Regions from separate parts of the Mycolicibacterium madagascariense genome, predicted to be linked through region 2. Evidence: predicted binding sites of a transcription regulator. Region 2 holds the regulator's gene; each other region holds the start of a gene.
The links. The regulator LexA, encoded in region 2, represses DNA repair genes until DNA is damaged. The targets are predictions, from matches to a motif close to CGAACANNTGTTCG.
Positions count from the first base shown of each region.

Region 1: the regulator LexA is predicted to act here: its motif matches at 8,289-8,302, upstream of ruvC (crossover junction endodeoxyribonuclease RuvC).
Region 3: the regulator LexA is predicted to act here: its motif matches at 2,111-2,124, upstream of G6N60_RS28255 (HNH endonuclease signature motif containing protein).

Region 1 is NZ_AP022610.1:2,605,335-2,616,032, reverse strand. Features, by position in the region: gene G6N60_RS12345 (ABC transporter substrate-binding protein) at 1-25, opposite strand, end outside; gene secF (protein translocase subunit SecF) at 31-1,320, opposite strand; gene secD (protein translocase subunit SecD) at 1,324-3,159, opposite strand; gene yajC (preprotein translocase subunit YajC) at 3,229-3,621, opposite strand; gene gabT (4-aminobutyrate--2-oxoglutarate transaminase) at 3,939-5,279, shown strand; gene G6N60_RS12320 (hypothetical protein) at 5,280-5,972, opposite strand; gene ruvB (Holliday junction branch migration DNA helicase RuvB) at 6,041-7,111, opposite strand; gene ruvA (Holliday junction branch migration protein RuvA) at 7,115-7,705, opposite strand; gene ruvC (crossover junction endodeoxyribonuclease RuvC) at 7,702-8,256, opposite strand; gene G6N60_RS12300 (NAD(P)H-binding protein) at 8,416-9,096, shown strand; gene G6N60_RS12295 (YebC/PmpR family DNA-binding transcriptional regulator) at 9,093-9,848, opposite strand; gene pdxT (pyridoxal 5'-phosphate synthase glutaminase subunit PdxT) at 9,932-10,513, opposite strand; gene tesB (acyl-CoA thioesterase II) at 10,510-10,698, opposite strand, start outside.
Region 2 is NZ_AP022610.1:2,424,468-2,435,165, reverse strand. Features, by position in the region: gene sthA (Si-specific NAD(P)(+) transhydrogenase) at 1-1,213, shown strand, start outside; gene G6N60_RS11585 (trypsin-like serine protease) at 1,214-2,008, opposite strand; gene G6N60_RS11580 (proteasome assembly chaperone family protein) at 2,152-3,135, shown strand; gene G6N60_RS11575 (alpha/beta fold hydrolase) at 3,178-4,200, shown strand; gene nrdR (transcriptional regulator NrdR) at 4,248-4,709, opposite strand; gene G6N60_RS11565 (LysM peptidoglycan-binding domain-containing protein) at 4,795-5,262, opposite strand; gene lexA (transcriptional repressor LexA) at 5,457-6,125, shown strand; gene G6N60_RS11555 (sunset domain-containing protein) at 6,122-8,332, opposite strand; gene G6N60_RS11550 (acyl-CoA dehydrogenase family protein) at 8,470-9,627, opposite strand; gene G6N60_RS11545 (molybdopterin guanine dinucleotide-containing S/N-oxide reductase) at 9,749-10,698, shown strand, end outside.
Region 3 is NZ_AP022610.1:671,426-682,123, forward strand. Features, by position in the region: gene G6N60_RS28255 (HNH endonuclease signature motif containing protein) at 1-2,106, opposite strand, end outside; gene G6N60_RS03080 (MBL fold metallo-hydrolase) at 2,226-3,008, opposite strand; gene G6N60_RS03085 (esterase family protein) at 3,065-4,027, opposite strand; gene G6N60_RS03090 (transglutaminase-like domain-containing protein) at 4,381-5,184, shown strand; gene G6N60_RS03095 (aminotransferase class IV) at 5,253-6,269, opposite strand; gene G6N60_RS03100 (APC family permease) at 6,301-7,797, opposite strand; gene G6N60_RS03105 (LysR family transcriptional regulator) at 7,934-8,845, opposite strand; gene G6N60_RS03110 (APC family permease) at 8,937-10,613, opposite strand.

The DNA of each region.
Region 1 (10,698 bases), 180 kb from region 2:
CGGCCCGCCAGGGCGGGGCTGTCATCCGGCCTACCGCCTGGTGTTCCGCTTACCCGACGGTCTCCCGGTGGGACGGATCGGCTTGGCGCCGGGGATCGGCTTCTCCGGTGCGGGGGTGGACGCCAGCGGCCGCGCCACGCTCGCCGTCGCCGCTACCTTCTCCGGCTCGACCTCGCCCTCGGTGACCACCTCGGCACCGGCCTTGGCCGTCGCGCCCTTGCGCCGGTTGGTGACGCGACGGGTGTGCGCGCGCACCAGGTCGGTGCGTTCCCGCATGGCGACGAGCAGGGGCGTCGCGAAGAAGATCGACGAGTACGTCCCGACGATGACGCCGACGAGCTGCACCAGCGCCAGGTCCTGCAGCGTGCCGACCCCGAGCAGCCACACCGCGACGACGATCAGCGCGAGGATCGGCAGCACCGAGATGAGGCTGGTGTTGATGGATCGCATGAACGTCTGGTTGATCGCGAGGTTGGCCTGCTCGGCGAACGTCCGCCGGGCGGTGTGCTCGAACCCGTGCACGTTCTCCTCGACCTTGTCGAACACGATGACCGTGTCGTAGAGCGAGAAGCCCAGGATCGTCAGCAGACCGATGACGGTCGCGGGAGTGACCTCGAAGCCGACGACCGAGTAGACGCCCGCGGTGGTCAACAGGTCGAACACCAGGGCGGCCAACGCCGCCGCCGCCATGTACCGCTCGTAGCGAATGGCGATGTAGGCGACGACCAGCACCAGGAACACGACCAGCGCGATGAGGGCCTTCTGGGTGATCTGCCCACCCCAGGTCTGCGACACCGCCGAGTCACTGATGGCCTGGGCGCTCGGCTGGCCGTCGGCGCCCTTCGGCTGGAACGCGTCGAACAGCGCCGTCCGCAACTTCTCGGTATCGGGGTTGCTCAGCGTCTCGGCACGGATCTGGATGGTCGCCGAACCGCCGTTGCCGACCTGGACCACCGACTCGGGAGCCTTGCCGAGGGTCTTCGAGAAGACGTCCTCCACCTGGCGGGTCGAGACCTGCCCGTGGGCGCCCGACGCGGGCAGGGCCACCTGGGTGCCGCCGGCGAAGTCGATGCCGAAGGTGAAGCCGCGCAGCAGGATGCTGACGAGCGCGATCAGGATGATCGCACCGCTGATGCCGAACCACAGCTTGCGCTTGCCGACGACGTCGAATGCTCCGGTACCGGTGTACAGCCGGACGAAGAAGCCGTGTCGCGGCGCATTCGCCGTCGACGTGCCCATCTCCTCGGCGGTCGTCGCGTCGTCGAGTTCGACTGCGCCAGAACTGACTTCGTCGGCAGCGTTCGATTCATGCTTGGCCATGTCCTACCTCGCTCCCGGTGACGTGGCGGCGGCCCGGCGTTCGCGCGCGATCTGCTGCACGGCGCCGAGACCGTTGAACCTGGGCTTGGACAGCGTGGCCGACTTCGACGACAGGTACACCAGTGGCCACGTCACCAGGAACACCACGACGACGTCGAGGATGGTCGTGAGTCCGAGCGTGAACGCGAAGCCCTTCACCTGACCGATGGCAAGCACGTAGAGCACCGCCGCGGCGAGGAAGCTGACCGCGTTGCCCGACAGGATCGTCTTGCGGGCCCGCGCCCAGCCGCGTGGCACCGCCGACCGGAAGGAGCGGCCCTCCCGGATCTCGTCCTTGATGCGTTCGAAGAACACCACGAACGAGTCGGCCGTGGTGCCGATGCCGATGATCAGACCCGCGATGCCCGCCAGGTCCAGGGTGTAGCCGATGTACCTGCCGAGCAGCACCAGGATCGCGAAGACCATGGCGCCGGAGGCCACCAGGGACAGCGCGGTCAGCAGACCGAGCACCCGGTAGTAGAGCAGTGAGTACAGCAGCACCAGCGCCAGACCGATGCCACCGGCGATCAGGCCCGCCTTCAGCGACGCCAATCCCAGTGTCGCCGAGACGGTTTGGGCTTCAGACGACTCGAACGACAGCGGCAGCGAGCCGTACTTCAGGACGTTGGCGAGCTGGCGCGCCGACTCCTGGGTGAAGTTGCCGGTGATCTGCGTGCGACCGCCGGGGATGGCTTCGTTGATCTGCGGGGCGCTGACCACCTGCGAGTCGAGGGTGAACGCCGTCTGCGTGCCGACGTTGGCGGCGGTGAAGTTCGCCCAGACGTCCGCGCCCTGGCTCTTGAACTCCAGATCGACGACGTACTGACCGCGCTGTTGGTCCAGCCCGGAGGAGGCGCTCTTGATCTGCTCGCCGCTGATGATCGACTTGTCGAGCAGGTAGACCGTCTTGTGGTCCTGCGAGCAGGTCACCAGCGGCAGGTTCGGGTCGTCGTTGCCGGCGAGGACGTCCTCGTCGTTGCACCGCGTCGCCTGGAACTGCAGGGCGAGCAGCTGAATCTGCTGATCGGTGCTCTGGCGCAGGGCCTTCTCGTCGGCGATGCGCTGCGCCAGATCGGCGCGCTTGTTCGGCGGTCCCGGCGCGGGCGTTGGCGCGGGCGCAGGTGGCGCACCGGGAGCCGGAGCGGGTGCGGGACCGGGCGTCGGCGCCGGCTCCTGCGGGAAGGGCCGTGGCTGCGGCGCCGGTTCTCCGGCAGGCGGTGCGGGTGCTCCCGCGGGCGGCGCGGGTTCTCCGGCGGGCGGCGCCGCGGGGGCGGGCCCACCGGGGGCCGGGGCCTCACCGGGCACGCCCGGCGCGATCGGCGCCTGCGGTTCCGCGGGGGCGATGGGCGGCAGGCCGGGCGCGCCGGCGGCACCACCCGGTGCGCCGCCGGGCTGTTGACCGGCCTGGCCCTGGGCGCCCGCGGGGATGGCGTGAATCACCGGCCGGATGTACAGCCGCGCGGTCTGTCCGAGGTTGCGGGCCTCGTTTCCGTCGTTGCCCGGCACGGTGATGACGAGGTTGTCGCCGTCGACGACCACTTCGGAGCCCGAGACGCCGAGACCGTCGACGCGGGAGCTGATGATCTCCTGCGCCTGGGCCAGTGCTTCACGCGACGGCGGCGAGCCGTCCGGGGTGCGGGCGGTCAGGGTGACCCGGGTGCCGCCCTGGAGATCGATTCCCAGCTTGGGCTTGGCGTGCCCGTCCCCCGTCAGGAACACCAGCAGATAGGCACCGATGAGCAGAACGAGGAATAGCGTCAGATAGCGGTAGGGATGCACCGGCGCCGAAGGCGATGCCACGTTCTTGGTTCTCCTCAGATTGGTACGTCAACCCGCAAAGAGTACGTGGTTGCGATGGGTGTTCGGCCGTCAGTCTTTGGTGAGCCGGTTCGGATCGCTCCGGACCTCGGTCCCCAGGCTGGGCTGCTCGAGCTCGTGGGCCGACGTGCCCTGCTCGACGTCGTCGTCCTCGTACTCGTCGTCGTCCTCGTCGTCGTCGAGGTCGTCGGACACCTTCTCCTTGACCGCCAGCTTGAGCATGCTGACGACGACGCCGGGGGCGATCTCGACGTCCACCCTGGAGTTCGAGACGCCGGTGATGGTGCCGAAGAGCCCGGCGGTCGTCATGATCTCGTCGCCGACGGTCAGCGATTCGTGCAGGTCGATGGTCGCCTGCATGGCCTTCTTCTGGCGGCGCGAGGAGAAGAACATGAACGCGCCCATGATGATGATGAGGGGGAGGAACAACGACAATTGGCCCATGTCAAAACGCTGTCTTTCGTGTCGGTGGTGCGGTCTGTGCGCCCGGACGGTGCGATCACGCGGCGGACTCGTCTGCGACCAGTGTGCCATCCGCCCCGCCGGACTCCGACCTCCCTCGTCCCAGGTCCCGGCCGTTAGCGCGACTAATGGTCCGCGAACGACCGCCCAGTGGAGCGGCTGAACAGTACATCCCCGGTTGCACGTCGATGCTCCCGAGGTTTCCCCGGGCGTCGTCGGCCGCGGCGACTAGGCTGACCCGCGAAGCCGTCGCAGGAACGGACCGGCGTCCCCAGCCATCCCCGTGCAGGAGTCATGACGTGACCACCATCGAACAGAGCCGCCACCTCGCCACCGCCATCCCCGGCCCCAAGTCCACGGCCCTGATGGACCGCAAGACCGGCGCGGTCGCCCGCGGCGTCGGCACCACCATGCCGGTGTTCGCGGCGCGGGCCGGCGGCGGCATCGTCGAGGACGTCGACGGCAACCGCCTCATCGACCTCGGTTCCGGCATCGCTGTCACCACGATCGGCAACGCCTCCCCCCGCGTCGTGCTGGCCGTCGGCGCCCAGGCCGCCGAGTTCACCCACACCTGTTTCACCGTCACCCCCTACGAGGGGTATGTCGCCGTCTGCGAGCACCTCAACCGACTGACCCCGGTGCTCGGCGAGAAGCGGTCCGCCCTGTTCAACTCCGGCGCCGAAGCGGTCGAGAACTCCGTCAAGATCGCCCGCGCCCACACCGGCAAGCAGGCCGTGGTCGCGTTCGACCACGGCTACCACGGGCGCACCAATCTGACGATGGCGCTGACCGCGAAGTCGATGCCCTACAAGCACGGTTTCGGCCCCTTCGCCCCCGAGATCTACCGCGCGCCGATGTCCTACCCGTTCCGCGACGCGGAGTTCGGCAAGGAACTCGCCACCGACGGCGAGCTGGCCGCCCAGCGCGCGCTCACGGTCATCGACAAGCAGATCGGTGCGGCCAACCTGGCGGCACTCGTCATCGAGCCGATCCAGGGCGAGGGCGGGTTCATCGTCCCCGCCGAGGGCTTCCTGCCGACGCTGCTGGACTGGTGCCGCAAGAACGACGTGGTGTTCATCGCCGACGAGGTGCAGACCGGCTTCGCGAGGACCGGCGCCATGTTCGCCTGCGAGCACGAGGGCATCGATCCCGACCTCATCGTCACGGCCAAGGGCATCGCCGACGGACTGCCGCTGGCCGCCGTCACCGGACGCGCGGACATCATGGACTCCCCGCACGTGGGCGGGCTCGGCGGAACGTACGGCGGCAACCCGGTCGCCTGCGCCGCGGCACTGGCGACGATCGAGACCATCGAATCCGAGGGCATGGTCGCCCGCGCCCGCGAGATCGAAACGCTCATGAAGGGGCGGCTGGGCCGCATGCAGGCCGACGACGATCGCATCGGCGACGTTCGCGGTCGGGGTGCGATGATCGCCGTCGAACTGGTCAAGTCGGGGACGACCGAACCCGACGGCGAGCTGACCAAGGCACTGTCGGCGGGCGCTCACGCCGCCGGCGTCATCGTCCTGACGTGCGGCACGTTCGGCAACGTCCTGCGCTTCCTGCCGCCGCTGACGTCGACCGACGAGTTGCTCGAAGAAGGTCTCGACGTATTGGCGCTGGTCCTCAAGGACCTCTGACTAGCGGGCCGCCGGCGTCGGATCCTCGTGCCTGCGACCCAGCCGCTGGTGCCACGGACGCTTCGGGCGCTCGGGTTCGCCGACGGCGGTCGTGTCGAGGCGGCGCGTCGGCCCCGTGGCGGGTTCGGACACCGCGGCTGTTTGCACGGTCGCGCCCTCGATCCGGTCGTCGCGCCGTTCCTCGGCCACCCGCTGCGCGTAACCGACGTCGCGGATGCTGCGCACCGAGAGGCGGCCGAGCGCCATCGCGCCGAAGAACACGATGAGCGCGCCGAGTCCGTAGAAGTAGGTCAGCTCCAGCCAGGCCGCCTTCGTGTCGGTCGGCGCGACGGGTCCGCCGATCTGGCCGATCGTCAGCGTGGTGGCGACCACCCGGCCGACGACGAACCATGCGCCCGCGACGACGCTGAGCCAGCCGCCCAGCATTGCGGCCGCCCGGTTGCCCGAGCGCACCAGCACCAGGCCGCCGATCACGGCCACCGCGCCGGGTAGCACCTCCAGCCAGCCGCGGGCCGCGCTCCACGCCGACCCCTGCGCCGGGTTGTAGGCGAAGTCGAACGCCGGTCCGACGAACGGGATCAGGGCGCCCCACAGCCCCAGCAGCATCACCAGGAGGCCGCTGGCGGCGCCCCTACTCCGTGGGATCCGCATCCTGCCCCCGCTGACGCGTTCCGGGTGAGTTACCTGAGTCATGACGGCCTCCTCGATTCCGCACCGGAGTACCCGTTCCGACCTGCGGGCAACCGCCGCCCGCGACGACGTCAGGGCTCGAAGAGACCTGGCTGACCGAGGCCGGTCGCCCCGGCCGGCGGGGTCATGCCCAGATGCGTCCACGCCTGCGCGGTGGCCACCCGACCCCGCGGCGTGCGGGCAATCATGCCCGCGCGCACGAGGAACGGCTCGCACACCTCCTCCACGGTGGTGGCCTCCTCACCGACGGCCACGGCCAGCGTCGAGACCCCGACGGGTCCCCCGCCGAAGCTCTTCGTCAGCGCCGACAGTACGGCCCGGTCGAGGCGGTCCAGGCCCAGCTCGTCGACGTCGTAGACCGCCAGCGCCGCCTTGGCGATGTCGCGGGTGATGACACCGTCGGCCCGCACCTCGGCGTAGTCGCGCACGCGCCTCAGCAACCGGTTCGCGATGCGGGGCGTACCACGGGACCGGCGCGCGATCTCCGCGCCGGCGTCGGGTTCGACCGCGATGCCGAGGATGCCGGCCGAGCGGGCCAGCACCCGTTCCAGTTCGGCCGGCTCATAGAAGTCCATGTGGGCGGTGAAGCCGAAGCGGTCGCGCAGCGGCCCGGTCAGCGCGCCCGACCGCGTCGTCGCGCCGACCAGCGTGAACGGGGCGACCTCCAGCGGGATCGACGTCGCGCCGGGGCCCTTGCCCACGACCACGTCGACGCGGAAGTCCTCCATCGCGAGGTAGAGCATCTCCTCGGCGGGCCTGGCGATGCGGTGGATCTCGTCGATGAACAGCACGTCGTGCTCGACCAGGTTGGACAGCATCGCCGCCAGATCGCCGGCCCGCTCCAGCGCCGGTCCCGACGTGAGGCGCAGCGACGTGCCGAGTTCGGCGGCGATGATCATCGCCAGCGACGTCTTCCCCAGCCCCGGCGGACCCGAGAGCAGGATGTGATCCGGCGTGCCGCCGCGGTTCTTGGCACCCTCGAGGACCAATTGGAGCTGCTCGCGGACCCGCGGCTGACCGATGAACTCGCTCAGCGACCGCGGCCGCAGGCTGGCGTCGACGTCGCCCTCGCCCACCGTCAGTGCGGCGGAGACCTCGCGGTCGGAGGTGTCCTCGAGGTCGTCGGAGTCGAAGCGGCCCATCTCCTACTTCTTTCCCAGCATGGACAGGGCGGCGCGCAGCGCGCTGGAGGTGCTGGCGTCGGCGTCGTCGGCGAGCACGCGGTCGGTGGCCTCCTCGGCCTGCTTGGCCGCGAAGCCAAGGCCGACGAGGGCTTCCACGACCAACCCGCGCACCGCGTGGCCGGCGACCCCGGCGGCGCCGCTGGAGGACGCCGTCGTCCCGATCTTGTCCCGCAGTTCGAGCACCAGTCGCTCGGCGCCCCGCTTGCCGATGCCGGGCACCCGGGTCAACGCCGTCACGTCGCCGTCGGCCAGGGCCTGGCGCAGCGCCTGCGCGTCGTACACGGCCAGGGTGGCCAGCCCGATCTTCGGCCCTACGCCCGACACGGACAGCAGGGTCGTGAACAGGTCGCGGGACTCGGCGTCGGCGAACCCGTAGAGCGTCATCGAGTCCTCGCGCACGATCATCGCGGTGATCAGTCGGGCCTCGGCACCGCGGCGCAGCGTGGCCAGCGTCGTGGGCGTCGTCATGACCTTGTATCCGACGCCGGCGGCCTCGATGACCGCATGGTCGAGGGCGATGTCGAGCACCTCGCCGCGCACCGAGGCGATCACGTCGCGGCCTTCAGCTTGGCCCGGTAGGCGCGGCGCTGCTCGGCGGCCATGGCCTCGGCCTTGGCCATCCTGGCGATCATCGGCGCCCGCCAGCAGTGGCAGATGGCGAGGGCCAGCGCGTCCGCCGCGTCCGCCGGAGTCGGCTTCGCTTGCAGCGCAAGGATTCTCGTCACCATCTCGGTAACCTGGGCCTTGTCGGCGCGGCCGTTGCCGGTCACCGCCGCCTTCACCTCGCTGGGGGTGTGGAAGTACACGTCGATGTCGCGCCGGGCGGCCGCGAGCGCGATGACGCCACCGGCCTGCGCGGTCCCCATCGCGGTGTTCGCGTTCTGGTTGGCGAAGACGCGCTCGATGGCCAGGACGTCTGGGTGGTGGGTGTCCAGCCAATGCTCGACGGTGTCGCTGATGGCCAGCAGGCGATGTTGCAGCGGGTGGTCCGAGGGCGTGCGAACGACGTCGACGTCGAGTGCGATCACCTGGCGTCCGCGGCCGCTCTCGATCACCGAGAGACCGCACCGCGTCAGCCCGGGATCGACGCCCATCACCCGCACTGCGACTCCTCGACCACGACACTCCCGACTCCCGAACAGCTGTTCGATACCCTAACGCGGGCCGGGCCGGGTCCTGGGTAGGGACACGCCCCCGCTCGACCAACCCGAAGCGACCGCCCGCGAGATCGGTGCGTTCCTGACGGCACGTAGCGTGGCGGGATGACCGTCAACGACTCATCGAAGCGCGTCGTCATCGCCGGCGGGCACGGCAAGATCGCCCTTATCCTGGAGCGGCTGCTCGCCGACCGCGGGGACTCCGTTGCCGGCCTCATCCGCAACCCCGACCAGACCGAGGATCTGCGCAGCGCGGGCGCCGAGGCGATCGTCCTGGACCTGGAGAAGGCGACCGTCGACGAGGTCGCCGAGCGGCTCGGCGGCGCCGATGCGGTCGTGTTCGCGGCGGGCGCGGGCCCCGGCAGCGGGGTCGACAGGAAGACGACCGTGGACCGCGACGCGGCGATCCTGCTCGCCGACGCCGCCGAGGCCGCGGGCGTGACCCGCTACCTCATGGTGTCGGCGATCGGCGCCGACGGCCCGCCGCCGGAGGGGTCCGACGAGGTCTTCGTCGCCTACCTGCGCGCCAAGGCCGCAGCGGATGCGGCGGTGCTGGCCAAGCCTGCGTTGCACGCGACGATCGTGCGGCCCGGACACCTGACCGACGAGCCCGGCACCGGACGGGTCCGCGTCGCCGACTCGACCGGCAGCGGAAGCATTCCGCGGGCCGACGTCGCCGCGATGCTGGTCGCCCTGCTCGACGCACCGGCGACCAGCGGCGTCACCTTCGAACTGATCTCCGGTGACACCACGATCGCCGAGGCGGTCTCGGTGTTGAGCGGCTAATCCTCGTCGAGTTGGGCCGCGACGTCGTCGGGGATGTCGACGTTGGTCCAGACGTCCTGCACGTCGTCGCTGTCCTCGAGGGCGTCGACCAGCTTGAGCACCTTGCGGGCACCCTCGAGGTCGACCGGCACGCTGACCGACGGCTGGAAGTTGGCGTCGGCGGAGTCGTATTCGATGCCCGCGTCCTGCAGGGCCGCCCGCACCGCCGTCAGATCGGTCGGCTCGGAGATGACTTCGAAGGTGTCGCCGAGGTCGTGGACGTCCTCGGCGCCCGCCTCGAGCACCGCGGTCAGCACGTCGTCCTCGGTCAGACCGTTCTTCTCGAGCGTGACGACGCCCTTGCGCGTGAAGAGGTAGGACACCGATCCCGGGTCGGCCATGTTGCCGCCGTTGCGGGTCATGGCGATGCGCACTTCGCTGGCCGCACGGTTCTTGTTGTCCGTCAGGCACTCGATGAGGACCGCGACGCCGTTGGGCCCGTAGCCCTCGTAGGTGATGGGCTGCCAGTCGGCGCCACCGGCCTCTTCACCGGCACCGCGCTTGCGGGCGCGCTCGATGTTGTCGTTGGGAACCGACGTCTTCTTGGCCTTCTGGATGGCGTCGTACAGCGTCGGGTTGCCGCTGGGGTCACCGCCACCGGTGCGCGCGGCGACCTCGATGTTCTTGATCAGGCGGGCGAACTCCTTGCCACGGCGCGCGTCCTTGACGGCCTTCTGGTGCTTGGTGGTGGCCCACTTGGAATGGCCGCTCATGCAGGTCCTACCTCTTCTTCTCTACTGCGAAGTCCGATCGACCAGTCTACGTGGGCCCACCGGGTGAGTGAATCCGGCGCGGGTTACAGGGACTCGACGAACATCCGGTGCACGCGGCGGTCGCCCGTCATCTCCGGGTGGAACGCGGTCGCCAGCGTCCTGCCCTGCCGCACCGCGACCGGATGGCCGGCAGCGCGGGCCAACACCTCGACCGACGGGCCGACCCGCTCGACCCACGGCGCCCTGATGAAGACCGCGTGCACCGAACCGTCGAGCCCGTCGAAGGCGACGTCCTCCTCGAAGGAGTCGACCTGGCGGCCAAAGGCATTGCGCCGCACCGTCATGTCGATGCCGCCCAGCGGCAGGGCCTCGCGACCGGGGACGCCGGCGTCGGCGATCTCGGTCGCGAGCAGGATCATGCCGGCGCACGACCCGTAGGCGGGCATGCCGCCGGCGAGCCGCTCGCGCAGCGGGTCCAGCAGCTCGAACTCGCGCAGCAGCTTGCTCATGGCCGTCGACTCACCGCCGGGAAGAACGAGGGCGTCCACGGCGTCCAACTCCGAACGCCGCCGCACGGTGACGGCCTGCGCCCCGGCTTCGGTCAGGGCCGCCAGGTGTTCGCGGGTATCTCCTTGCAGCGCAAGGACTCCGACGCGCGGGCTCACGTCGCGGACGGGGTGAAGTTCCGCTGATAGCGGGTCAACCCCTCCTGCATGACCGAGGCCACCATCTCGCCGTACTGATTGAACAGCTTGCCCTCCGTCAGGGAGCGGCCGCCGCACGCCGACGGCGAGGACTGGTCGTAGAGCAGCCACTCGTCGGCGCGGAACGGGCGCATGAACCACATCGC
Region 2 (10,698 bases):
GCGCGAACTGTACGGCGCCAGCTACCGCGTGAAGGAGAAGATCACGCCCGCCGACCTGCTCGCCCGCACGCGGCACGTCATCGGCAGGGAGATCGACGTCGTGCGCTCGCAGCTCATGCGCAACAGGGTCGAACTGTACGTCGGGCACGCCCACTTCATCGACGCCCACACCCTGAAGGTGGAGGATCCCAACCGCGCCGAGAGCATCTCCGTGTCCGGCCGCAACATCGTCATCGCGACGGGCACCAAACCACTGCGGCCGAGCGGGGTGGAGTTCGACGACTCCCGGGTGCTCGACTCCGACGGCATCCTCGACCTCAAGACCATTCCCACGTCGATGGTGGTGGTCGGCGCCGGCGTCATCGGCATCGAGTACGCGTCGATGTTCGCCGCGCTGGGCACCAAGGTGACCGTGGTCGAGAAGCGCCCGACCATGCTCGACTTCTGCGACCCCGAGATCGTCGAGGCGCTGCGCTTCCACCTGCGCGACCTGGCGGTCACCTTCCGCTTCGGCGAGGAGGTCACCGCCGTCGACGTCGGCGCCTCGGGCACCGTCACCACGCTCGCCAGCGGTAAGCAGATTCCCGCCGAGACCGTGATGTACTCGGCCGGGCGGCAGGGCCAGACCGAGGACCTGGATCTCGAGGCGGCGGGCCTGGAAGCCGACGCGCGCGGCCGGATCTTCGTCGACGACGACTACCAGACGAAGGTCGACCACATCTACGCCGTCGGCGACGTCATCGGCTTCCCCGCGCTGGCCGCGACGTCGATGGACCAGGGCAGGCTCGCTGCCTACCACGCATTCGGCGAGCCCTGCAAGGGCATGACCGCGCTGCAGCCGATCGGCATCTACTCCATCCCGGAGGTGTCCTACGTCGGAGCCAGCGAGGTCGATCTGACGAAGGACTCGATCCCCTACGAGGTGGGCGTGTCGCGCTACCGCGAGCTCGCCCGCGGCCAGATCGCCGGGGACTCCTACGGGATGCTCAAGCTCCTGGTGTCCACCGAGGACCTGACGCTGCTGGGTGTCCACATCTTCGGCAGCAACGCCACCGAGATGGTGCACATCGGCCAGGCCGTCATGGGCTGCGGGGGCACCGTCGAATACCTGGTCGACGCGGTGTTCAACTACCCCACGTTCTCCGAGGCGTACAAGGTCGCCGCATTGGACGTCATGAACAAGCTGCGCGCACTGGCCCAATTCAGAGCCTGATCAGCACCCGTCGGCGTAGGAGCCGGGCACGGAGTCGCCTGCGCCACCGGCCTCGGCCCGGGCAACCAGTCGCGTGATCGCCGCGTCGAACGGCGCGGCGTAGGAGACGTTCTCCTGACACCCCCCGCCCTGCAGTCCGCCCGTGACGCCGACGACGGTGTCACCGCTCAGCCACGGCGCCCCGCTGGTCCCGTCGACCAGGCCCCCGCACCGCAGTGACGGGTAGCCCTGGTCGCGGGCGGACAGGGCGCCGAAGCAGCCGATGGGACCGCCCCCGACACCCGTGGCGTATCCCGTCACGGCGACGTCGGTGCCGACCGGAGGCGTCGGGCCGACGACGAATCCGCCGCCCGAGGCCGCCTCGAGCGATCCGCGCGCGCCGTGGCTGACGCTGACGACCGCAAAGTCGGCAAGGGGGTCTTCGCGCGCCGTCCACCGCGGATCGAGGTAGATGCGGTCGATGTGCCAGAAATCCGGCGTCACGCTGTCGGTATAGGCCGGGGCAAACCAGTTGTCCGGGCCGTCGGCCATGCAGTGCGCCGCGGTCAGCACCAGGTCACCCGTCGCCGAGTGCAGCACCGATCCGGTGCACGAATGGGTCGTCGTACCACCCACGAAGATCGCGCCGATCCGCGGATCGGGCGGGACGGGATCGGCCGTCACCGTCACGGCGCGGGCGTTGCGGATCAGCGGCGACGGAGGGGACGCCGACTTGCCGTGCGTCGCGGCGGGACCGCTGCACGACGTGATCGCGGCCGCCACGACGGCGAGCAGAACGAGTCGTGAACGGCGCATGGGGACCGATCTTGCCGCACGAAACTGGAAGCGGCATGGGGACGGAATGCGGGTGCGGGCACCCGGTGTTCCAGCGATGAGTGGGGCGATGCGGTGGAAAACCTCGAGTGCGGGACACTAGACGTACGAGGAGGCGAGGCGAAATGGCTGATCACCCAGAAGACACGGGGCAGCATTACCAACCCGAACAGACCGGGATATACGAGCTGGAGTTTCCGGCGCCACAGCTGTCGTCCGAAGACGGCCGGGGACCGGTGATGATCCATGCGCTCGAGGGCTTCTCCGATGCGGGCCACGTCATCAAGATCGCCGCGGGGCACCTCAAGGACACCTTGGACACCGAGCTGGTGGCGTCCTTCGCCATCGACGAGCTGCTGGACTACCGCTCCCGTCGGCCCCTGATGACGTTCAAGAGCGACCACTTCACCCATTACGACAACCCCGAACTCAACCTGTACGCGCTGCGCGACAGCGTCGGAACCCCGTTCCTGCTGCTGGCCGGTCTGGAACCCGACCTGCGGTGGGAGCGCTTCATCACGGCCGTGCGGCTGCTCGCCGAGCGTCTGGACGTCCGTCAGGTCATCGGCCTCGGGACCATTCCCATGGCGGTTCCCCATACCCGACCGGTGACCATGACCGCCCATGCCGGCGACAAGTCGCTGATCGCCGATCATCAGCCGTGGGTCGGCGAGGTCCAGGTGCCGGCCAGTGTGTCGAACCTGCTGGAGTACCGGATGACCCAGCACGGTCACGACGCCGTCGGCTTCACCGTGCACGTGCCGCACTACCTGGCCCAGACGGACTATCCACCCGCGGCCGAGGCGCTGTTGGCCCAGGTCGCGAAGACCGGTTCGCTGCGGCTGCCCCTCGGGCCGCTCGCCGAGGCGGGCGCGGAGGTGCACACCAAGATCGACGAGCAGGTCTCCTCGAGCGACGAGGTTGCTCAAGTGGTGACCGCGCTGGAGCGACAGTACGATGCGTTCGTTGCTGCCCAAGAAAATCGGTCCCTGCTGGCGCGTGACGAGGATTTGCCAAGTGGCGATGAGCTCGGCGCCGAATTCGAGCGATTCCTTGCCGAGCAGACCGGCGACGACTCCGCGGGCGAGGACGGCAACACGGGGTCTTGACGTGACCGCCCTGCCCCGGGCTCGACGACGGAGTTGGTGATCGTGACGGAGCGAAAGCCCAATCTGCGGCCGGTGCGCGAGGTGACCCCGACGCTGCACTACCGCGTCATCCACGGCTACCGGCGGGCCTACCGGATCGCGGGTTCCGGCCCGGCGATCCTGCTGATCCACGGCATCGGCGACAACTCCACGACCTGGAGCACGGTGCAGAGCAAGCTGGCGCAGCGGTTCACCGTGATCGCCCCCGACCTGCTGGGACACGGCAAGTCGGACAAGCCACGCGCCGACTACTCGGTGGCCGCCTACGCCAACGGCATGCGCGACCTGCTCAGCGTGCTCGACGTCGAACGGGTGACGGTCGTCGGCCACTCCCTCGGCGGCGGAGTGGCAATGCAGTTCGCCTACCAGTTCCCGCAATTGGTCGATCGCTTGATCCTCGTCGGTGCCGGCGGCGTGACGAAGGACGTCAACGTCGCGCTGCGCATCGCCTCGCTGCCGATGGGCACCGAGGCGCTCGCGGTGTTGCGGCTGCCGATGGTGTTGCCCGCGTTGCAGATGCTCGGGCGGGTCGGCGGTGCTCTGCTGGGTTCCACCGGCGTGGGCCGCGACATCCCGGACATGCTGCGCATCCTCGCCGACCTTCCGGAACCGACCGCATCGTCGGCGTTCGCGCGGACACTGCGCGCGGTGGTCGACTGGCGGGGTCAGGTGGTCACGATGCTCGACCGCTGTTACCTGACCGAATCCGTTCCCGTGCAACTGATTTGGGGTTCACAGGACTCCGTCATCCCGGTCGGGCATGCGCGGATGGCCCATGCCGCCATGCCGGGTTCGCGGCTCGACGTGTTCGAAGGCTCCGGGCACTTCCCGTTTCACGACGACCCCGATCGCTTCGTCGAGATCGTCGAGAAGTTCATCGGCTCCACCGACCCGGCCGTCTACGACCAGGAGCTGCTGCGCAACCTGTTGCGTTCGGGGGTCAGTGAGAAAGGGCTCACGGGTTCGATGGACACGCGGGTGGCCGTGCTCGACGCCCTCGGTGCCGACGAGCGCAGCGCTACCTAGGAGCTAAAGAGTAGTCGGGGCCTCGAGAACCGTTGCGGGACAACGCGTTAGGCCGAGGACACGCCGCGATGGGCGCGGAGCGCCTCGATCTCGCGCTCGAAGTCGGCGGCCGACGAGAACGACCGGTAGACCGACGCGAACCGTAGATAGGCGACCTCGTCGAGGTCGCGCAACGGGCCGAGAATGGCTAGCCCGACCTCGTTGCTGGGCACTTCGGGTGAACCTGCCGCGCGCACCGCGTCTTCCACCTGTTGAGCCAGGAGGTTCAGGGCGTCGTCGTCGACCTGGCGGCCCTGACACGCTCGGCGCACGCCCTTGATCACCTTCTCCCGACTGAATGGCTCGGTGACACCGCTGCGCTTGACGACGGCCAGCACCGCGGTCTCCACGGTGGTGAATCGTCGGCCGCATTCGGGACATGACCGGCGACGACGTATCGCCTGGCCTTCATCAGCCTCTCGGGAGTCGACCACCCGCGAGTCGGGATGACGGCAGAACGGACAATGCATCTCCGCTCCTCCGCCGCGCTCGACTACTCCGGTCGCATACGAGCGTACCGATGCACGGCAGCGGGTTTCACGGCGCATGCCGCGATCAACCCACCGGCGCGATGAGCGTCTGTCCCGCGTCGACCGCCGGAGACCTCAGCTCGTTCAGATCGCGGATCTGCTCGACGACGGCGCCGATCGACGCGTCGGGCGCGATCCGCTGCGCGAGCTGCTCGAGGGACTCCCCCGCCTGGACCTGCACGACGGCCAGCCGGGCCGGCGCCGGGGCCGGGGCGTGCTGCGCAGCGCCGAAGTGGGCCACCAGACCGAGCCAGACCGTGATGGCCGCGGCGATGAGCGCGAGCACCACGGTGGTGAACGGCGTGACCGGCTTGCGCCGGTGCGAGGCGCGTGACATCAGGACACCGGTGCTCCGGTGGGTCAGCGGCGCGCCCGCGGGCCGGCGGCGCTGTGGTCCGCGTCGCGCGCTCGCCGGCGTCCGCCGCACCGGGCGTGCGGGCCGCAGTGGGCGCACGACGAGGTCCGTGGGGTCTTCGCGGGTGATGATCGTCATCTCAGGGCCTTTCGTCGTCGGTTCGCTCTTGTGTTCGAATACTAATCGCTCAGGTGTTCGATTACTAGAACACGTGATCGAACTGTTGCAGACGGTAGCGCCACCCACCGACACGTCCGCTCGACGTCGACCGTCGGCGACACGCGTCGAACACATGTTTGATTCTGGGGACGCGGCGGACTACATTCACCGCCATGAGTGACAGCAGTGACACGGTCCTTACCGAACGTCAGCGCACCATCCTCGAGGTCATCCGCAGTTCGGTGACGTCTCGCGGATACCCGCCGAGCATCCGCGAGATCGGCGATGCCGTCGGACTGACCTCCACGTCGTCGGTCGCGCACCAGCTCCGCACGCTCGAGCGCAAGGGCTATCTACGCCGCGACCCGAACCGCCCGCGCGCCGTGGACGTGCGAACGCCGGACGATCCCGCACGGACCGGCACGACGGTCGTGACGACCGACGTCGCCGGCTCGGATGCCCTTCCCGAACCCACCTTCGTCCCGGTCCTCGGACGCATCGCCGCCGGCGGGCCGATCCTCGCCGAGGAGGCCGTCGAGGACGTGTTCCCCCTGCCGAGGGAACTCGTCGGCGAGGGTGCCCTGTTCCTGTTGAAGGTGGTCGGCGAATCGATGATCGACGCGGCCATCTGCGACGGTGACTGGGTGGTCATCCGGCAGCAGAACGTGGCCGACAACGGGGACATCGTCGCGGCGATGATCGACGGCGAGGCCACCGTGAAGACGTTCAAGCGCACCAGCGGTCAGGTGTGGCTCATGCCGCACAACCCCGCGTTCGATCCCATCCCGGGCAACGATGCGGCCATCCTCGGCAAGGTCGTCACCGTGATCCGGAAGATCTAGCCCTTCGCGAACCCGTTCGTCAGCGCGAATTCCTCACTGGCGAACCATATCTCCGCACGTGCGCGGTCGTACTCACCGCTGCCGGGCGTCCAGTACAGGCCCGTCTTCGTGTCGGCCTTGATCGGGTAGCCGCTGGGCGCGTTGAACGGGTCTTCGGTGGCCAACCGCAGCGACGTCTCGAGGGCCGTCGGCTCGTCGAAGTGGATGGCTGCGTGTCGACCGCTGGGCGGCCCGCTGTCCGGCTCCGGATCGGCATGGGACATCACCGCGGCGGCAAACGGCGCCAACGGCTCCCTGCCGACGTCGTGTGGGGGTTCCTCGCCATCGTCGACGCCAGAGTCGGCGTTGGCCTCCGGTGCGGCGTGCTCGGCGTGGTCGACGAACGCGGCGTGATCATCGCCGTCCGCATGGTCGGCGTGGTCCGGTTCCACGTCGTGGTCTGGATGGTCTGGCTGATCGGAGTGGTCGGGATGGTGGGCGAATGCCGCGAACCGCGACACCTCGGGCCCGGCGTCGAGCTCGGGCCCGGCCTCGGCCTCGGTATCACCATTGAGGTCGGCGTCCGAGACGACAGGTGTCGGAGCCGTGTCGATGGCGTCCTGGTTGCGCGACAGGTCGGCGACGAAGCCCTCGCCGTCGTGGGGACTGTCGTGGGGCCCGTCGCCGACGTCGCCGTGCCCGGCGGCGGGCAATGCCCAGTCGCTGCGACGCCGCTGCCCCGAACCGTCCTCGTCGTCGTGCACCGGCAACGGCCCCGAATCGTCGTCGTCCGCGGGACGGTCGTCGTCGTAGTCGTCGTAGTCATAGTCGTCGTCGTACTCGTCACGGTCGTCGTAGTCGTCGCGCCCGGGCTCGACATCGCGGCGCCGCCGCCTCAACACCGCGGCCGTCACCGCGCCGACGATCACGAGGAGCGGGATGACGGCCAGCAACCACCACCAGCTGACGTGCCCCGACGATCCGGCATCCGGCGCGGCGGCGGGGGGCGTGGACTGCGGGGCGTCGCGACCCGGCACCTCGATCCCGGTCAGTTGGGACTGCAGGTTCGCCGGTTCGGTGGTGAATGCGTTGGTCTTCTTGTTCCACAAGACGGCCCCGCCGCTGAACTTCTGCGTGGTGACGTCGCCGTTGACGGTCTGGTCGGCCGTGGGCGCACCGAGTGGACCGGTGGCTCCGCCGAGCTTGGCCCACGCGGCGTTCATCGCTCCCCGGACGATCACTGCGCCGAAGTCCGGCGTCCAGAAGATCACGGGCTGATCGGCGGCGGCGAAGCTCGCGATCTTGCTCATCGGCGCCAGGCCGCCATCGTTCTCGTTGCTGGTCGGAAAGCCGAGATCTCCCTGGGGACCGCCCACGCTCTCGTACTTCGCGAGCAGCTGGCCGGTCAGCACGTTGGCTCCGGTGGCGGGGCTGTAGAAGATCTTCCCGCCCGCGTAGTTCTGCCCGGTTCCGTCGCTGCCGATCGTGTATTGGCCGCCGTCGGCGGCACCCAATGGACCGAGCGGACCACCCGCGGCCCGACGGGCCGCGTCGATGGCCGTCGTCACGTCGCCGGGAATCGCGAGCCCGGTGAGTTGGTCCGCGAGTTCGGGGGGCGTGGTGGTGAAGGCGTTCGTCTTGCGGTTCCAGGTCACCTGTCCGCCGGAGAAGACCTGGCTGACCTGGTCGCCGTCGTAGGTCTCGTCGGCCGTGGGAACACCGAGGGTGGCCGCCGATCCTCCGAGCTTGTCCCAGGCGGCGTTGATCGCGCCCCGCACCACGTGGGCGCCGTTGTCGGGCGTCCAGAAGATGACCGGCCGGTCGGCGGCGCTGAAGGTCGTGTTGCGACTGCCGGGCGCCTTGCCGTCGCCCTCGTCGATGGTGGGAAACCCGAGGTCGCCGTCGGCCGGGCCGCCCAGCGACTCGTACTTGTCGAGGATCGCGCCGCGCACGGCGTGGGCGCCGGTGTCCGGGGTGAAGAACATCTTGCCGCCGGCGAAGTCCTGCCCGAAACCGATGCCCGCCGGGTACACCCCGCCGTCCTTCGGTCCGAGCGGGCCGTCGGGGCCGCCTGCCGCGTCCCACGCCTGGGTGATCGCGGCGTCGGCGTCGGTGTCAGGGGTTGCCGCGGCAAGCGGTGTCCAGAGCAGCGCGGCCACCATCGCTGCGATGACCCCGACACCAGCGCGTCCGATCGTCCTGCCCAGGCGGGTTCCATGCCCCGTCATTGCGTCCTCCCAGCGAGCTGCGCCGGACTCCCTTGAGTACCGCGTTCGTCAACTCTGCGTCAGTCGACGTCCATCTTGAGGGATATCCAACCCGTCCGGGGAATGTGTCGCGCGGCCAGGCTACCGATGAGTGGTCGCTAGACGCCGAGGCTACGACCGATGATCTCCTTCATGATCTCCGTCGTGCCGCCGTAGATCGTCTGGATCCGACCGTCCAGGAACGCCCGCGCGACGGGGTATTCGCGCATGTAGCCGTAACCTCCGTGCAGTTGCAGGCAGCGGTCGTTGAGCCGCACCTGCGCCTCGGTGGAGTACCACTTGGCCATCGCGGCCTGCTCGACGGTCAGCTTCTCCTCCAGGTGCAGCTTGATGAACTCGTCGACCATCATGCGCACCATGGTGGCCTCGGTCGCGAGTTCAGCGAGCGTGAACCGGCTGTTCTGAAAGCTGCCGATGGGCTTGCCGAACGCCTTGCGGTCCTTGCAGTACTGCACGGTGTCCTCGAGGACCGCCTCCATGCCCGCCGCCGCCATCACGGCGATGCTGATCCGCTCCTGGGGCAGGTTCTGCATGAGGTACACGAAACCGGACCCCTCCTCGCCGAGCAGGTTCTCAGCGGGCACCTTGACGTCGGTGAACGACAGCTCGGCGGTGTCCTGGGCGTCGAGGCCGATCTTGTCGAGATGACGGCCGCGTTCGAAGCCCTCCATCCCGCGCTCCACCACCAGCAGCGAGAAACCGAGGGCGCCCTTGTCGGGGTCGGTGCAGGCCACCACGATCACCAGGTCGGCGTTGATGCCGTTGGTGATGAACGTCTTCGAGCCGTTGAGCACGTAGTGGTCGCCGTGCTTGACCGCGCGGGTCTTGATGCCTTGCAGGTCGCTACCGGTGCCCGGCTCGGTCATCGCGATCGCCGTGATGAGTTCGCCCGAGCAGAAGCCGGGCAGCCAGCGCTGCTTCTGCTCCTCGGTGCCCAACCGCAGCAGGTATGGCGCGATGACGTCGTTCTGCAGCGGGAAGCCGAGGCCGCTGTAGCGTCCGGCCGTGGTCTCCTCGGTGATGACGACGTTGTACCGGAAGTCGTCGTTGCCGCCCCCGCCGTACTCCTCGGGCACCGCCATGCCGAGGAATCCCTGCTTGCCCGCTTCGAGCCAGACGCCGCGGTCGACGATCTTGTCCTTCTCCCACTGGTCGTGGAACGGCACGACGTGACGTTCGAGGAATCCGCGGTAGGACTCCCGGAACAGGTCGTGCTCCGGTTCGAAGAGGGTGCGGTCGTACTTGATGGCGCCCATGGCGGACCTCCGGGTCGACGTAAAAGGGATTACCCCCGACGATATACCACCCAACCGGATGGTTGGGGCAGGACGGCACGACGGTGCCCCTCGGCGACCCCCCACATCTAGGATGTGCGCAATGGCGAAGTCTTCGACGTCACTCACGCACTGGGGGGCCTTCACCGCCGACGTCGACCACGGTGACATCGCCTCGGTGCACCCCTGGCACGCCGATGCCGACCCGTCTCCCCTGCTCGGCAACCTGCCCGGGTCGATCAGGCACCGCTCGCGCGTCACGGGGCCCGCGGTCCGTCGGGGCTGGCTCGACGACGGGCCGGGACCGACCACCCGGCGCGGCGCCGAGGAGTTCGTCGCGGTGTCGTGGGACGAGTTGACCGAGTTGTTGGCCGGGGAGCTGCGCCGGGTCATCGACACCTACGGCAACGAGGCCATCTACGGCAGCTCGTACGGCTGGGCCAGCGCGGGACGCTTCCACCACGCCCAGAGCCAACTGCACCGGTTCTTGAAACTGCTTGGCGGATATACCTTTTCGCGCCATTCCTACAGCCTCGGCGCCACCGGGGTGATCATGCCGCGCGTCGTCGGCACCCATGACGACCTGTTCAAGCGGTCGACGGAGTGGAGCGTCATCGCCGAGCACAGCGAGTTGCTGGTGTGCTTCGGTGGGGTGGGGATCAAGAACTCCGCGGTGAATCCCGGTGGCTCCACCGAACATCCGACGCGCACAGCGCTCGACAGCCTGCGCGAGCGCGGTGGGCGCGTGGTGTCCATCAGTCCCCTGCGCGACGACACCTCGGGTGAGTGCGACTGGTGGGCGCCCGTGCCGGGCACCGACGTCGCGATCATGCTCGCGCTGGCCCACGTCCTGGCCGTCGAGGGGTTGGCCGACCGCGAGTTCCTGCAGACGCACTGCGTCGGTTACGACCGGTTCGAGCGCTACCTGCTGGGGAAGAGCGACGGCATCCCGAAGACACCGCAGTGGGCCGCCGCACTGAGCGGCCTGCCCGCCGACGACCTCGTCGCCCTCGCGCGGCAGATGGCCGCGCACCGCACCATCGTGATGGTGAG
Region 3 (10,698 bases), 1.8 Mb from region 2:
TTCGGGGTGGTGGTAGTAGTTGAGCCGGGGTTGGCCGGTGTCGAGTTCCGGCGGTGGGATCCATTGCACCCCTTGGGGTGTGATGGTGACCGTCCAACCGAATTCGGCGAGGCGGTTGTCCCCGGGGCAGGCCAGCACTTCTTCGTTGACGTTGGTCTGCCCGCCGTTCTTGGCCCAGCCGTTGACGTGGTGCACCTGGGTGCCGTACGCCGGGACCCGGCAGCCGGGCTTGGTGCAGCCGCGGTCGCGGGCGTAGAGCACGATGCGGTGCGCCGCCGGGGCGATGCGCTTGGTGCGCCCGCAGTACAGCGCCTCGTTGGTGTGGCGGTCGAACACCGTGAGGTAGTGGTAGGCGTGCGACGCCATCCGAATGACGTCCGACATCGGGATCAGCGTGCCGCCCGCGGTCACCGCAGTCATCGCCGGCCGCGCGGGCGTCGGCGGGAGCCGGAATGCCGGTGGGGGTGGGGGTACCGGTGGGGGTGGTGCGGCCGGCGGGGGTGATGTTGCCGGCGGGTCTTGCGGGTCTTGGTCTTCCGGTTCGGCGTCGGGTTCGGGCTGCTCGCTGGCGGCGTCACATATGGTGACGGACTCGTCCTGAACGCCCGGGGCGTCGGGGACAAGGTCGACGGTCTGTCCGCCAGCGGCGTCACTATTTGTGACGGCTGCCGGGGCGCAGTCGTCCTCGGACTCGTCCTGAACGCCCGGGGCGTCGGGGACAAGGTCGACGGTCTGTCCGCCAGCGGCGTCACAAAGTGTGACGGCTGCCGGGGTGTACTCACCCTCGGACTCGGCCGGGGCGGGATCGGTGTGGGTCGGAGGCTGCCCGCCAGCGGCGTCACAAATCGTGACGGCTGCTGGGGTGTACTGACCCTCGGACTCGGCCGGGGCGGGATTGGTGTGGGTCGGAGGCTGCCCGCCAGCGGCGTCACAATTTGTGACGGCTGCTGGGGTGTACTCACCCTCGGACTCGGCCGGGGCGCCCGGGGCGTCGGGGAGAAGGTGGCAGGCCTGCTCGTCGGCGGCGTCACAAATCGTGACGGCTGCTGGGGTGGTTTCACCCTCGGACTCGTCGGGCGCGGCCGAATCATCCTGCACCACCGGCGCTTCGGGTGGGAGGTCGATCTCGGTCTGCACCCCCTCTGGTGCGGCGCCGCGGTCGGTGATCCAGTCCGGGGCGGGGGTCTCGGGCAGGCCGGCGGCGGCCTCGAGGTCCTGCAGGGTGGTGGTCACGATGATCGTCACCGGCAACCCGTTGTGCTGACCCAACTCCCCACTGGCCAACGCCCCCCGCGCGATCACCGACAACGCATCGTGATTGCGCTGCCCTTGCGTGCGCCCATCCTCTTGGATCTGATCGCGGCTGGGCACCCCCGAGGTGCAGGGATGCTCGTCGTCGGGATTGCACATCCCCGGCGCGGCGAGCTTGGCGTTGACGGCCTCCAGCGCCGCCGCGGTCATCGGGTCCAACCGCCCCTGCACACTGACGGTGCCATCGGCCTCCTGGCGACCGAACACCAGATACCGCCGCCGGGACCGGGTGGCGTCGTTGGGCGCCGACCCATCCGGATCGATCATCGCCCGCAATCGCTTCCGCGCCTGGCGCAACCCCTCCGGGGTCAACCCCGGCGCCACCGACACCAGGGTCTCCTCGCACCGCTCACGCTCCTCGACGCTCACCCAGCCGGGCAACGTGGCGAAGAACCGGCGGATCTGCGCCACGTGATCGGCCCCGATGCGCCCCTCGGCCTGCGCGGCCGCGGTGCGCGCCAGCACCGGCTCCTGGGGCTCGCCCAGCAGCGACACCCGCGGCCCCAGATCACGGGCATGGTCCACGCGCCGGGCAGCATCGGTCGCCGAGATCTTCAACCGGTCGATCAACAACTCGCGCAACGACTTCGCGCCCAAGGCCATCGGATTGCTCTCCCGATCCATGCGCGCCAGGATCCGGTGGCTCACCGTCGCTCGGCGGCGCTGCGTGCCTTCCATACGCTGGAGCACGGTGAGCAGTTCACGATCGGTCAGGGCATCGAAGTCCAGGGCCAGCAGCTCATCGGTCAGCGCCGCATCCTTGGCGATCGCGGCGAGCACCTCATCTGCACCCATGCCTCGAACATACCTTCGACCACCGACAAGAACCCTGCCCGCCAACCTCGAAAACTGGAGTTGCACAACATGATTCGGGTTCGGTTGCACACTAAAACGAACCAGTCAGTCGGGAGGGGTCAGACCTGCAGGAGGTACTCCAGGTCGGTCCAGTGGCCACGTGGCGTTCGGTCGAGGAGCGCGCCGGTGCCGGCCTCGTCGAAGGCCGTGACGACGTCGTCCATGCCCTCGCTGAAATGCGCCCACGAATCCAGGTGCGCGGCGATGACGACGCTTGCGCCGAGGATCTCCGCCGCGGCGGCCGCCCGGGCGCTGGTGAGCGTCAGGGGCCTGCCGCGTTCCTTCGTCGGCACCCGGGCCGCACCGACGAAGAGCACCGCGACGTCGATTCGGCCCACGGCGTCGGCCACGGCCTTGACCGCCTCGACCGAGGCGTTGTCGCCGCTGAGGTAGACGGTCGGCTGGCCCTGACCCGACAGCACGAAGCCGGACACCTCGCAATTGACGAAGCCCTCCGCGTCGCGCTCACCGTCGGCGGGCCCGTGCACGGCCGGAACCGCCTGCACGACAAGGGAAGTGAACCCATCACCGCCCGGCAGCTCCACGGCCTGCCACACCGCCAAGCCGTGCGCGTTGGCGCCCAGCCGAGCGGCCGAGCCGGGGGTCGTGAGCACTTGCGGGACGGCCGCCGCGAGCGCGCGGCCGGCGTCGTCGAAGTTGTCGGGATGCTGGTCGTGGCTGACCAACACCACGTCGACGGGCCCGAGGTCGGACGCGTCGACCGCCGGTCCCGCCGTCTTGGTCAGGTAGGCGTGGGGTCCGGGCGGATCGAACGTGGGGTCCATGACGATGCGGCGACCGGCGATGTCGACGACAGTCGTGGGGCCGCCGAGCACGCTGATGGCGCACGCCCGACGTTGCTTGGTGACGGCGTCCGGGTTGCCGTCGTGCTGGGCGGTCAGCTGACCGCGGTCGGCGTGGCGCCGAGCACCCGCTGGATGTCGGGCTTCATCTCCTGCAGCTGCTGGCCCCAGTAACCCCAGTCGTGGGTGCCGCTGTCGGGGAAGTTGAACACGCCGTTCGTGCCGCCGCCCGCGAGGTAGTTCTGCTGGAACGTCTTGTTGGTGCGCAGCGTGAAGCTCTCCAGGAACTTGGCCGGCAGGTTGTCCCCACCGAGATCGCTGGGCGTGCCGTTACCGCAGTAGATCCAGATCCTGGTGTTGTTGGCGATCAGCGTGGGCAGGTTGACCATCGGGTCGTTGTACTTCCACGCCGGATCGGTCTCGGCGGGGCCCCACATGTCGTTGGCCTTGTAGCCGCCGGCGTCGCCCATCGCGGTGTTGACCAGTCCCGGCCAGAAGCCCTCGGACAGGTTGAGGAACCCGGAAAGCGATGCCGCATAGGGGAATTGCGCAGGGTGGTGGATGGCCAGCGTCAGGGCTGCCGAGCCGGCCATCGACAGTCCGACCGCGGCGCTGCCCGTCGGCTTCACCTGCCGTTGCTGCGCCAGGTACGCGGGCAGCTCCTGGGTGAGGAACGTCTCCCACTTGTAGGTCTGGCACCCGGACTTGCCGCACGCCGGCTTGTACCAGTCGCTGTAGAAGCTGGACTGGCCACCGACGGGCATCACGACCGACAGTCCCGAGCCGTAGTACCACTCGAAGGCGGGGGTGTTGATGTCCCAGCCGTTGAAGTCGTCCTGGGCGCGCAACCCGTCGAGCAGATACACCGCCGGGGAGTTGGGGCCGCCGCTCTGGAACTGGACTTTGATGTTTCGGCCCATGCCCGCCGAGGGCACCATCAGGTACTCCACCGGCAGGCCCGGGCGGGAGAACGCGTTCGCGGTGGCGGCGCCGCCGAGGAACCCCATGAAGACGGGCAGCAGGGCCGCCAGGACAGCGGTGATGATCAACCGGCGCACAGAATCTCCTCGTCGTCGAAAGGGGGGCCGTGTCTGGAGGTGACCCCGTGCCGCGGGTGTCGGACCCACCGGTGGATGGGTTGCTCACATCCGCTGGCCCGTGCCTCGCATCGTCGCTCAGGCGGACGGCTCCACCACGAAACGGTTCCACAGGGCCCTGGGAATTCCTCGTGGAGCGACGCGCAATCGCAGCGGTGCGTCGCCCGGTCATCGCTTAGACTCCTCGCATCACACCGGCGTGACCAGGCTGGTGCGGACCATGTTTGGTTCCCGGTCTCGCTGGGTATCGATGGGCCGACGTGATGCGCTCGCCACGTCCTCCCCCAGTTCCCCGTACCGAAAGTTGATGAGTCATGAGGCGTGAAGTCGGAGCGCAGCTCCAGGTCGAGGTATTCGACCCGACGACGTTGGAATTCCAGATCGCGGTCGCACCGCAGCCGGGTGCCGAGGTCACCGAGGAGCTGTCGTTCACGATGAACGGCAATGCCATCGAGCCGCTCGAACTCATCGGCCAGCACGGGACCCGCATCCACAAGTTCGAGGCCGGCAAGGGCACCGTGATGGCCAACTACTCGGCGACGATCATCGGCCAGGCCGAGCCCGCTCCGGTCGACGAGATCGATCTCTCGACCTACCTGCGACCCAGCCGCTACGCCGAGGCCGACAAGTTCTACGGTTTCGCCGCAACGGAATTCGGCAATCTCGCGAAGTCAGTGGCGCTGTTGGAGAAGGTGTCGTCGTGGGTCGGCACGCGGCTGCAGTACGTGCCCGGGTCCAGCGACCCGATCGACGGCGCCGCGGACACCGTGCTGGCGGGCACCGGGGTGTGCCGGGACTACGCACACCTGGTGATCGCGCTGCTGCGGGCGGTCAACGTGCCCGCCCGCCTGGTCGCGGTCTACGCACCGGGTTGCTACCCAATGGACTTCCACGCCGTCGCCGAGGCGTACGTCGACGGGATGTGGCGGGTGGTCGACGCGACGTGCCTGGCGCCGCGGCAGACGATGGTGCGCATCGCCACCGGGCGCGACGCCGCAGACACCGCCTTCCTGGACAACCACGGCGGCGGCATCAACCTGACGAACATGAACGTGACCGCGTGGGTCGAGGGCATGTTGCCGCTCGACGACGTCAAGGACCTCGTCTCACTCGGCTAGCCACACCAATGGCCGGTCACCGCACGGGTGCGTGAAACACCGTGTGGTGACCGGCCATTCGGCGTCTGCTAGTACTCGATGGCCTCGATCAGCGGGCCCGGCTCGTCCATCAGGGCCCAGAAGCGATCTCGGATGCGGACGGTCACCGGTCCCGGCTCGCCGTTGCCGATGGGTTCGCCGTCGAGGGTGTTGATGGGAGTGACGCCGCCCGCGGTGGTGACGGCCATGATCTCGTCGGCGTCGTACAGTTCGCGGCTGGTGACGTCGCGCAGGGTGGCCTCGATGCCCATCTGGTCGGCGAGCTCGAAGACCGTCTTGCGGGTGATGCCCGGCAACGCGTTGCGCGACGGCGAGGCGATCTTGCCGTCCTTGACGATGCAGACGTTGAAGCCGGGGCCCTCGGCGACGCAGTTGTCGGCGTCCAGCAGGATCGCGGTGCGGGCACCGCGGTCCTTGGCCTCGAAGCTGGCCGCCGTCAAGTCACCCCACTGGTAGTTCTTGATGGTGGGGTCGACGGTGTTGCGGCCGGCGCGACGGACGTGGCGCGGCACGACGGCGGTGGTGCCGTAGATCTGCTCGGCCGGGGGGAACGCCCACAGGTAGGGGATCGCGTAGATGTAGACCTGATGGGTGAGCTTGGTGAGGTCCTTCTCGCCCTTCTTCTTGCCGTAGCCGCGGGTGACCGTCAGGTTGACGAACGACTCGCGCAGCTGCGACATCGAGATGCACTTCTTGGTGATCTCGGCGAGCTCGGCCTTGCTCATGCCGGCGTCCAGGCGCAGCTTGGCCGCGCCGTCGAGCAGGCGGTCGAGGTGGTCATCGAGGCGAAACACGTTGCCGTGCCACACATGTGCCACGGTGTAGGTGAGATCGGAGTGGCCGAAGCCGGTGTCGAAGATGGAGATCCTCGCCTCCTCGGCGGGCAGGTATTCGCCCTCGATCCAGGCCACCCCTCCCGCGAACGGGCTGGAGGTGTCCAGTTCGTAGTCGCTGTACTGGATCACCGAACCGGCGGGGGTGTCCTCGCGGATCGCGCCCGGTTCGACGGCGACCAGGTTGCTGCTCAGGCTGGTGGTGACGGTCATGTCATTCCCTTCGAGATGTCGTTGGTGGGGGTCAGGAGAGGTGGGTCTTGGCGAAGTCCGGTCCGGCCTCGCCGCTGGCCAGCCGCCGGCGCAGCCCGGTCACGGCCCAGAGCGCGGTCAGCGCGACCAGACCCGCGAACACGTAACCGTTGCCGGCGAACTGCGGCAGGAAGATCAGCGCGATGCAGACGAGGGTGAAGCAGACCAGGCCGAGGACGTAGATCGGCAGGCGGGTGCGGCCGAGGTCGAACGTGCCGGGCTCGGCGGCCGGGATGGTGCCCCGGCGCCGTCCGATCAGCAGGGCGACGGTCTGCAGGACGTAGGTCGCGAAGACCGCCAGGGACGACAACCCGATGATGAGGTTGAACGCCTTCTCGCTGACGAGCGCGGACAGCAGCAGCATCGTGGACAGGACGAACAGGCCGATCACGGCGAACGTGGGCGTGCGGTTGGTGGGGGAGACGTGGCGCCACACGTGCGAGAACGGCAGCATGTTGTCGCGCGCCATCGAGTAGGTCAGGCGGGTCGCGACCAGGATGTTGGCCAGGATGCACGCCATGACGTTGGTGAGCGCCACCGCGACGACGATCTTCGTGATGACCGGACCGACCTGCTGGTTGATGATCTCCTCGATCGGGGCGGCGGAGGCGTTGGCGACCGCGTCGGGGTTGCGGATCGCCAATACGTAGACGACGTACATCCCGAACTCGATGACGATCGAGGTGGCCAGGGCGTAGAACATCGTCCGGGGGATGACGTGGCGCGCGTTGAGCGTTTCCTCGGCGACGTCGGCGCTGGCCTCCACCCCGATCAGGCCGAAGAACGGGCCGAGCGACGCCGCGAGCCACGCCAGCAGGTAGGGGGTGCCTGCGTCGGACGTGCCGCCGGTGAAGAGCACCGAGAGCGGCTGGTGCTTGTCGGGGGCGGAGAGCGCGACGACGGCCACCAGGATCGTGGCGGCGACGGTGACGACGAGCTCGAGGCTGACGCCGATGTTGTTGACCATCGTGGCGAACCGGACGCCATAGAGGTTCACCAGCGTGCAGACGGCCATGACGCCGATGGCGACCAGGATCTGGGCGGTCTGGCTCATGTTCCAGTCGAACAGGCTGCCGAGGTACCCGGACAAGATGAACCCGACACCGGTCATGCCGCACACCCAGCCGGCCAGGCCCATCACCCCGGTGAACAGGGCGAGGGTGGAACCGTGGATGCGGCTCGTCCACTGGTAGGCGTAGCCGGCCAGCGGGATCTTGGCCGTCAGGTCGGCCGCGATGACGACCCAGACGACGAACACCGCCGCGGCGAGCAGCAGCGTCCAGACGAACGGGCCGCCCGCGGTGAAGTAGCCGGCGCCGAAGCCGGTGAACACCGCCGTGGTAGCGCTGATGGTCGCGAAGCCGATGGCGAACGACGCGAGGCGGCCGACGGAGCGGTCGAGCTTCTGGGTGTAGCCGAATGATGCCAGCCGAGCGTCTTCGTCGTCGGATGGCGAGGGAGGGGTGATGGGTGAGGCGGTTTCGGTCATCGGGTGCTCCAGGTCTGAGATGGAACGGGTCTGCGGCCTCGATCGTCGAGTGATCCGAGACAACCCCACACCGGGCGGCGACGGAAGTTCTGATTACTGATCTTCTGATAACCGGGGTTTATCAGTGCCCCGGCAATCAGTAGTACGTGGCGGGCCGCTCGGTGGCCTGGCCCTCCTCGAAGCTCCATTCGTCGCGCACCTGACGGATCAGCGCCGCCGCCTCCTCCCCGATGCGGGCGGGGTGCCAGGCGAGCGCGGTGTAGCTGTGCCGACGGTTGACGATCGGGACGTAGACGATTCCCTGACGGTTGTACAGGCGGGCGATCGACTCGCTGGTGAAGCTGATGCCGAGACCCCTGGCGATCGTGGTGGTCTCCTCCTCGTAGGTGGCGGCGACGGCGGCGATCGTCGGTGGCCGGCCCGCGCGCGCGTCCGTCGCCATCCAGTAGTCCCGCCACCGGCCCGCGGTACCGGGCGCCACGACGATCGGGTCGTCGAGGAGTTCGGTGATCGACACCTCGCTGCGGTGGGCGAGCCGGTGATCGCGGGGCAGGCACGTCACCCAGTTCTCGGCGTCGAGGATGAGCATCCGGTGTTCGGGCAGGTCGACCGGCGGCCGGATGAGGGCCACCTCGGTGGTGCCGTCGGCCAGCCCGGCGGTGGGGTCGGAGAAGTCGAATTCCCTTGGCTCCAAGCGTATTTCGGGATAGACGGCCTCGAAGTGGCGAACCAGCCGGAACAGCACGTCGGCCCCGGTGCCGATGAGGTAACCCAGCCGGACGCGGCGATTGCGGCGCGCCATCGACACGAGGTCGTCGACGGCCGAGTCGACGGCGAGCAGGGCCTGGCGGGCCAGCGGCAGGAAGGCCGCCCCGACCTCGGTGAGCGTCACCTCACGGGTGTTGCGGTTCAGCAGCGTCGCACCGGTCTGGTGCTCGAGCGCCTTGATGGCGGTCGACAGCGCAGGCTGGGTGATGAACAGCTTCTCGGCCGCACGCCGGAAGTTCAGCTCCTCACCGAGCACCGCGAAGTAGCGCAGCTGGCGCAGGGTGACCCCGTGGTCGTTGCCGCTCGTGGGTCACCTCCATCATGTGCTCGCCTGGCGATGATAAGCCGGAGCGTCGGGAGCGGCACCCGGGTCAGGCAGGCGTGGCGACGTCAGCGTCGTGGTGCTGCCCGGACCGGTGGTCGGCATCCTTCGCGACGGCGGCGGCGACCTGGTCGGACGGCGCGGCCACCGCCAGCGCCCAGTAGTAGACGATCAGGCTGAAGGCGGCGACGACGACCACGTCGGTCCACTCGCCGAAGACGAAGCCGTTGAAGATCGGGTGCAGGCCACCGTAATTGCCGAAGTAACCGATGACCGTCGCGCCGATCAGCCAGGGGACGATCCAGTAGCCGTGGCGGAACATGTCCACGGAGAAGGTCTTCTTGACCGCCGCGCCGACGAGGAAGAGCGCAGCGCCCACCACCAGGGCGATGTCCAGCTTCCACTCGACGCCGTAGGAGCCCCAGTACAGCAGCAGGTTCGCGGAGATGAACGCGATGGGCAGCAGCACGTCCGGCAGCGGCATGCGGTAGCTGCGCGGGCGGTCCCCATCGCGACGACGCAAGGCGCCCAAGGCAATTGGGGCGAACGCGTACATGATGGCGGTGGCGCCGGTGACGACGGCGACCAGCTTGCTCCAGCTGGGGAACGGCCCGAAGCACAGCCAACCGATGACCGCGGAGACGACGATCGACCACACCGGCACGCCACGCTTGTCGGTGGTGGCCAGCCGCGTCGGCAACTCGGGCAGCACGCCGAGCGCGTACGACAGCCGCGCCGTCGTGCCGATGTACACGATGCCGGTGCCCGTGGGGGACGCGACGGCGTCGATGATCAGGACGACGGCCAACCAGCCGGCGCCGACGGCGATCGCCAGGGTGTACCAGGCGCCGTAGCTGGAGTGGGCGCCGCCGACGCCGAGCGGGTGCGCCCACCCGCCCCTGACGTCGTTGGGGTCGACGGCGAAGATGAACGCCGCCTGCAGCGCGATGTAGAGCAGGGCGCCGATGATCATCGCGGTGATGATGGCCCGCGAGACGTCCCGCTGCGGGTTGCGCGCCTCGCCCGCGAGTTGGACGGCCTGCTCGAAACCCTGCAGGGCGAATACGACGCCCAGCGGCAGCGCGGCAAACACGCCGTGGATGCCGGCCGGCATGAAGCTGCCGCCCGCGGTCAGATTGCCCGGATGGAAGGACAGGTAGCCGATCACGACGATGGCCACCAACGGGACCAGCGTCTTCCAGATCACGACGAGCCCGTTGCTCTCGGACATGAACTTGACCCCGGCCAGGTTCATCGCGGTGAACAGGATCATCAGCAGGGTGGCGACGAGGAGGCCGGTGCGGTTCAGCAGACCGGTGCTGGCGTTGAGCATGTCGAAGTGGTGGTTCACCCACGACACGCTGTTGAGGTAGGTGATGGCGCCGAGGATCTCGATGGGCGCGATCGCCACCGAGGGGAGCCACGACGCGAACGTCGCAACGAAGCCACCGAACGCGCCGTGGGAGTAGTACGGGAAGCGGCCCGAGCCGCCCGCGACGGGGTAGGCCCCGCCCAGCTCGGCGAACACCAGGGCGAGCACGATCAGCATCGCCGCGGCCAGCACCCACGACACGATCGCCGCCGGACCGGCCGACTGCGCCGCGCTCAGCGCGCTCAGCAACCACCCGGAGCCGATGATCGAGCCGAGGGACACGCACATCAGGCCCCAGAAGCCGACGCTGCGCCGCAACCCGGGAGACGAGTCGACGGCGTCCGTCGCGGTCAACGCCGCCCCGCCGGGCGCCGGATCAACCGAGGGTGTGTCATTGCTGCCTCCCACGTGCTGCTCACGAGCCGCCGCGGCGATGCGA